Regions from separate parts of the Halobacillus sp. H74 genome, predicted to be linked through region 1. Evidence: a T-box and tRNA genes for the amino acid it is inferred to sense, from the RefSeq annotation. Region 1 holds a T-box; the other holds one or more tRNA genes.

What was found. The T-box of region 1 lies ahead of alaS (alanine--tRNA ligase). A T-box ahead of a tRNA ligase gene usually reads a tRNA of that ligase, here a tRNA-Ala.
Region 2: it has a tRNA-Ala gene. The T-box ahead of alaS (alanine--tRNA ligase) is inferred to sense a tRNA for this amino acid. The anticodon was not compared.

Annotation. Positions count from the first base shown of each region.
Region 1 covers NZ_JBQQCI010000005.1:137,877-141,307, reverse strand. The annotation lists gene alaS (alanine--tRNA ligase) at 1-2,211, opposite strand, end outside; T-box leader at 2,516-2,730, opposite strand; gene ACTWPX_RS12940 (AI-2E family transporter) at 2,776-3,431, opposite strand, start outside.
Region 2 covers NZ_JBQQCI010000003.1:552,949-556,379, forward strand. The annotation lists gene ACTWPX_RS09115 (sodium:solute symporter family protein) at 1-1,059, shown strand, start outside; tRNA gene ACTWPX_RS09120 (tRNA-Ala) at 1,258-1,330, opposite strand; gene ACTWPX_RS09125 (SDR family NAD(P)-dependent oxidoreductase) at 1,550-2,590, shown strand; gene ACTWPX_RS09130 (alpha/beta fold hydrolase) at 2,621-3,431, shown strand, end outside.

The DNA of each region.
Region 1 (3,431 bases):
CAGGACATTGATCCGTTCAGGAATTTGTTCAGGTTTGGTCTTCAACCATTCCCCTGCCTGTTTCAACAGTCGTTCTTTTTCATTCATATAAAGGTAAGCATCTTTGGCTGTCACAGCTTCAATCCTTCTTGTGCCTGCACCAATACCAGTTTCAGAGACAATCTTGAAAAGTCCGATTTCCGCTGTATTCAGAACGTGACACCCTCCGCAAAGCTCCAGACTGTAATCTCCTACCTGGACGACCCTGACAGTATCTCCGTATTTTTCACCGAATAAAGCCATAGCTCCTTTTTCCTTTGCTTCTTCAATGGAATTATACTCAACTGCTACCGGAATCGACTGCCACACCTTTTCATTGACAATCGATTCTATTTTTTCCATTTCTTCATTTGTAACCGATCCGAAGTGGGAAAAATCAAAGCGCAATCGGTCAGGGGTAACAAGCGACCCTGCTTGATTGACATGTTCTCCTAAGACATCTTTGAGAGCCTGGTGCAATAGGTGGGTGGCTGTATGATTCTTCACGATGAAAGAACGCCCATGTTGATCTACTTCCGCTTCGACCTTAGCTCCTTTAGCTATCGTTCCCTGTCTTACCACAGCTTCATGCATGTGCTGGCCATTCGGAGCTTTCTGCACATTTGTAACTTCTACAGAAGCATCTTCAGTCTTGATATAGCCTCGATCAGCCACTTGTCCGCCGCTTTCCGCATAAAAAGGTGTCTCATCCAAGAATAAATAAACCGTGTCCCCTTCATCTGCATGATCACTGAAGTTTTTCCCTTTAATCAATTCAACAATTGTAGCTTCGGTCTTCAGACAATCATATCCAATGAAGGAGCTTTCCACTTGCACATCACCAAGAACACCGTCTTGGATCTGCATGGAATCCGATTTCTGACGAGCATTACGGGCACGTTCACGCTGCTTTTCCATTTCTAGTCGGAATCCCTCTTCATCAATCTTGAAGCCCGCTTCCCCGATATATTCTTCAGTCAGTTCTTTCGGGAAACCATAAGTATCATAAAGACGGAACACTTCCGTACCAGGGAACACATTGCTGCCTTTATTCGATTCTTCCTTCATGATAGTGGATAATATTTGCAGGCCGTCATTCAATGTTTCATGAAAACGCTCTTCCTCTGTTTGGATCACATTTTGAATGAATGCCTCTTTCTTTTTCACTTCAGGATAAAAGTCGACCATGATATTGGAAACTTCAGGAACAAGCTTATACATAAACGGTTCATCAATACCGATTTGTTTTGCGAAACGAACCGCTCTTCTCAGAAGACGTCTTAATACATATCCGCGACCTTCATTCGAAGGCAATGCTCCATCACTAACCGCAAATGTCACGGTTCTCATATGGTCAGCTATTACTTTGAAAGAGGAATCCCCTTCTACACTTCCCCCATACTTGTGATCAGTCATTTTCTCAGCTGCTTCGATAATCGGTTTGAACAAGTCTGTCTCGAAGTTTGTTTCCGTTTCCTGAATGACACAAACGATGCGTTCGAGCCCCATCCCTGTATCAATATTCTTCTTCGGAAGCGGTGTGTACGTATCATCTGGATTATGGTTGAACTGGGAGAAAACAAGATTCCAAATCTCGAGATACCGTTCGTTTTCCCCTCCAGGATAAAGTTCCGGATCTTGCGGATCGTTCCCGAAATTTTCTCCCCGATCGTAGAAAATTTCAGTGTTGGGTCCACTTGGCCCTTCGCCGATATCCCAGAAGTTTTCTTCAATTCGGATGATGCGTTCTTCATCCACACCGATTTTATCTTTCCAAATGTTGTAGGCTTCATCATCTTCAGGATGGACAGTGACAGAAAGTTTGACTGGGTCAAAGCCGATCCAATCTTTGCTTGTCAGAAACTCCCATCCCCATTCCATCGCTTCTTCTTTAAAGTAATCCCCAATCGAAAAATTACCTAACATTTCGAAAAACGTATGGTGACGTGCTGTGAACCCTACGTTTTCAATATCATTTGTGCGGATGGATTTTTGCGCATTCACAATCCTGGGATTTTCAGGAACTACTCGTCCATCGAAATATTTCTTTAAAGTTGCCACACCACTGTTGATCCACAGCAATGTCGGATCTTCATGTGGAACTAAGGATGCACTCGGTTCAACACTATGTCCTTTATTTTTGAAAAAATCCAGAAACATTTGGCGCACTTCTGCTGATGTTAATGTTTTCATATCAGTATCCTCCTTAAAATTTCCCTTTAAATAGACCGTCCTGAACGAAGATTAGATTTAAAATACCCAAGACCCCCGACAAGCTTAAGACAAAACTCGCCGTGACGTTACTTGTCACAGAGAGGGAAAGGTGAAGTTCGGCTAAGATTGCAACGTCCTGTTGCAATCTTAGCCGAACGACCCCACCTCGTGTGGGGCCAAGACTCGAGGGGGGAGGCGCTGGAACTGGATGACACCCTCTAGAAAAGTGATTCACTATCCATTTCGTAGACGATGAAAAAACTCCCGTCCCTGCCTGTAAAACGGCAGGGACGGGAGTTTCAGTTCCGCGGTACCACCCTGATTATAGACGTCTGGCGCCTATCATCTCAAATCACCTGTAACGTGGCATAACTACGGCGGGTGTTAACCGCACTCCGGAATAGCGTTCAGCAATCATCATGCAGTACGTTTTTCAGCCAAGAACATACTTCTCTGATCATGGAACCATTGCCTACTCGTTTCCTTCATCATGTTTCTTCGTTCATATAGTCTTTGATATGCGTTATTATAGATAACTGTTCTTCATCTGTCAATATTCAGGCGTCCAGTACGGATTTCAGAAACAATCACTTTCAGACAAGTGAGTACAGGCACGGCTAATATCAGTCCTGCTATACCAGCTATCTCTCCTCCTGCCAGTAAAGCGAAAATAATAAACAGCGGGTGGATGTGTATGCTCTTCCCCATGATATAAGGAGATAGGAAATTTCCTTCAATCATTTGGATGATCACTACAATCAGCAAAGTGAAAACAAGGGTTTGGATGGATACGGTTACCGCTACAACCAAGGCTGGACCTGCCCCTAACAAAGGACCGAAGTAAGGGATGATATTGGTTATCCCTGCAATCAATCCTAATACAAGAGGGTATGGCAAATCTATAATCCAAAAGCCGATCGTGGCCAATACCCCTACAAAAAGGCTGATCAATAATTGACCACGGATATAGCCTCCCAAAGACTGATTCAACTCTTTTACGAGCCTTCTGGCTTCCTCATGCCACCTTGCAGGCAGAATGCTGAGAATCATCTTCCCAATACTCTTGTAATCTTTAAGAAAGTAAAAAGTCATGACCGGAACAACGGCTAGTAAGACAATCATGTTGAAGATTCCATTAAGACCGGAAAAAATCGCCATCACTCTCGAGCTCAACCATTGTTCAAAATGAGAAAAGCGAT
Region 2 (3,431 bases), on a different contig from region 1:
TCCCGTAACATTGCGAGTGTCATTATCATCCTTGCTTATGTAGGAATCGTATCTTATCAAATGAAAGGCTTCGGATTCATCCTTAATTTAACGACTGGTATGACAGTACAAACAGGTACAGTAATCGGTGCCGCAATGATTATTTTCCTTGCGATGATCGGCGGTCTTCGTTCTGTATCTCAAACGGACGCGATCAGTGGTTTTCTAATGGTTGGTGGATTGATCATCACTGTACCGACAATCATTTTTGTTGCGGGTGGATGGAGCGAAATCGTCGCTAACGTCCCAGAATCCCACATGAGTGCTACGGGTGGTTTGACAACCATCCAAATGATCGGTTATTTGATGCCTTCCTTATTCTTATTATTAGGTGACCAAAACATGTACCAGCGTCTTGCCTCATCAAAAGGGAACAAATCAGCTAAACGGGCTCAACTTGGATGGTTGATTGCGATGCTCATCATATCGCCATCCATTTCTGTTATCGCTTTTGCTTCCCGTTCGATCTTCCCGGACATTGATCCTGGGATGGCTTTGATGGCCACGACGGTAGCAATGCCTATAGCGGTCGGTGGTATTCTTTTAGCAGCTGCAGCTTCATTCATCATTACTACAGGAAACTCTTATTTGCTATCAGCAGCTACCAACTTGACCTATGACCTTTATGGTAAATATGTAAATAAAGACGCTTCAGATAAAAAGCTATTAGGAATGACGAGAATCTTCATTGTAGCCCTTGGTCTATTCGCATTCTTGATCATAAGTTACTTCCCAACAGTCTTAAGTGTACAGATGTACGCTTACACGGTATACGGCGCAGGGCTGACGCCTGCAGTTCTGGCTGTTTTCTTCTGGAAACGTGTCAATGCAGTCGGCGGTGTTTCTTCAATGGTAGCAGGTGTAGTAGCTACATTGACTTGGGAGATCATCCTGCAGCAGCCGTTTGAAGTTAACAGTGTAGTAGTCGCAGTACCTGTGGCTGTCATCGTCTTAATTGTAGCCACACTATTGACGACGAAGAACGGTAATCAGACGAATCAAGTAACTTCCAATGCTTAATTAAGGAATAAGGGAACCTCCCGGGCATCTGTATTGATACCCGGGAGGTTTTTTGATGTTGAGTTGTTATAGATACCATTCGAAAATTCATTTCCACTGTCAGTTACTAAAAACGAGCAGTTTCGCAGGTATTTTGATAGAGAGAACACAAAAAACACCCTTTCCGTGAAACCACAGAAAAAGGGTGTTTTTAGGAAGTGGAGCATATCGGGCTCGAACCGATGACCTCTTCGCTGCCAGCGAAGCGCTCTCCCAGCTGAGCTAATGCCCCATAAGATTTGCGGACAATTTCTATTTTATATAGAGCACGAAAAAAAATCAAGGGGAAAATAATCTACCTCCCACTTTAAATTGATTTTCCACTGGTTATGTTTGGAAAGGCATACTTAAGGGTGCTTTCTATCCTTGAAATGTGTTAAAATTTTGCTATGTGCAAAAGTCTTTACAAGTGTAAAATTTTAGCAAATAGATATCTGGGTGGGAAAACATCATGAATATACTTTTAACCGGTGTGACTGGATTTGTAGGCAAGAGGTTGACCATGCGTTTACTACAAGAAGGCCATGCTGTTTATGCCATAGTTAGAAATGAAGAAAAAGCCAATCATTTAATAGACTCCGTTCCGAAGCATTTAAGGGAAACGCTATATTTATTCATGGGTGACATTGGAGAACCCAGAGCAGGCCTGGATGATGAGAAGGTACTAGAATTGAAGGGAAAGATCGATACCGTTTACCATATGGCGGCTTATCTGTCTTTCAATGATGGAGAAAAAGAGAAAACTTACCATGTGAATGTCGAAGGTACAAGACAACTGTTAGAACTCGCGAAAGAGATTGAAGTGGATAACTTTTCTCATGTAAGTACTGCTTATACGTTAGGCAATCAAGTACATGCCACAGAAGAATTACATTCCATGGAACAATCATTTGTGAATGAATATGAAAAAAGTAAATGTCAGGCCGAACATCTCGTTTATACCTATAGGGACAGTTTTAATGTGAATATTTACCGCCCCTCCATTATTGTAGGAGACTCAAAAACAGGAGAAGCTGAAACAACGTTTGCTTTATATGGTGTGATGAGAAGCTTTGAAATTCTTCAAAAACGAATGGAAAGACAAAAAGATACACCACTCAAGAAGGTCAAGTTTTTGTGCAACAGTGATACGGCGCAGAATCTGGTGCCTGTAGATTATGTGGTGGATGTATTAGTGCTGGGGTTGAACCATGCGAAAAGGAATGAAATCTATCATATTACAAACTCCCATCCGCCGACGAATCAAATGGTGTTCGAGACGTTAAAAAATAACCTTCGCTTCAACCAGGTCGAGTTGGTGCCTACATCTTTTGAAGGGGAATTAACAGAACAAGAGGCGAAGTTCAATGAACCTATGAAAGTCTTCCATCAGTATTTGAACAGGACATTAACATTTGACGATTCAAACACCCAGCAATTGTTGAAAGAAAGTAATAATCTACCTCTCGACTTCAATGAAGAGGTACTTAATACGATCATTTCCGGGCGTTAGGGTCAATGTAAAGGGTGTAATAAGACAACTATGATAACTATGATGAAGGGAAAAGGGATTCCCTTGAACTATGAAGCCCATATCAATGATAGACGTAAAGAATGGATTGTGTTTTTTCACGGGTTTGGTGGAAATCATACCATTTTCAATAGGCAGATCAGTCATTTTAAGGAAGATTATAACCTCCTGTTTGTCGATCTGCCTGGACATGGGAAATCACCGGATTTCACCGGGGAAGAAAATGTCCTGGCGTTTACGAGTAAGAAAGTGATAGAACTCCTTGATCAAGTGGGTGTACGACAAGCTCACTTGGTTGGTGTTTCATTGGGGACGATCGTCATGCAGGATATAGCCACTAAGTTTCCCGAACGGATCAAATCCATGGTATTATCAGGCGCTGTCGGGAAATGGTTGTGGTGGGGAGAGGCACTCGGAAAATTCACACTGACCTTCCCAGTCCGATCATTATTACCTTATATGATTCCATTTGTGACCTTCGCCTATATTGTCTTACCAAAGAAGAATCATAAAAAATCAAGGGATGTATTCATAAAGGAAGCACTAAAGCTTGGTAAAAGCTCCTATATCAATTGGTTATTCACGGTGAAGGACGCCCATATGATATACAGAACATTGAGAAAGCAAGGAAATCGAATCCCCAAACTGTATATATCCGGCGAAGAGGATCATATGTTCTTGAAGGGGATTACCACACACGTGCGCAAAGAAAAGGAAGCAGAATTACTGATTTTAAAAGAATGTGGGCATGTATGTAATATCGAAAAGTACCCTCAATTTAATCAGCATGCATTGAAATTCTTTGAAAGCATTGATAACGAAG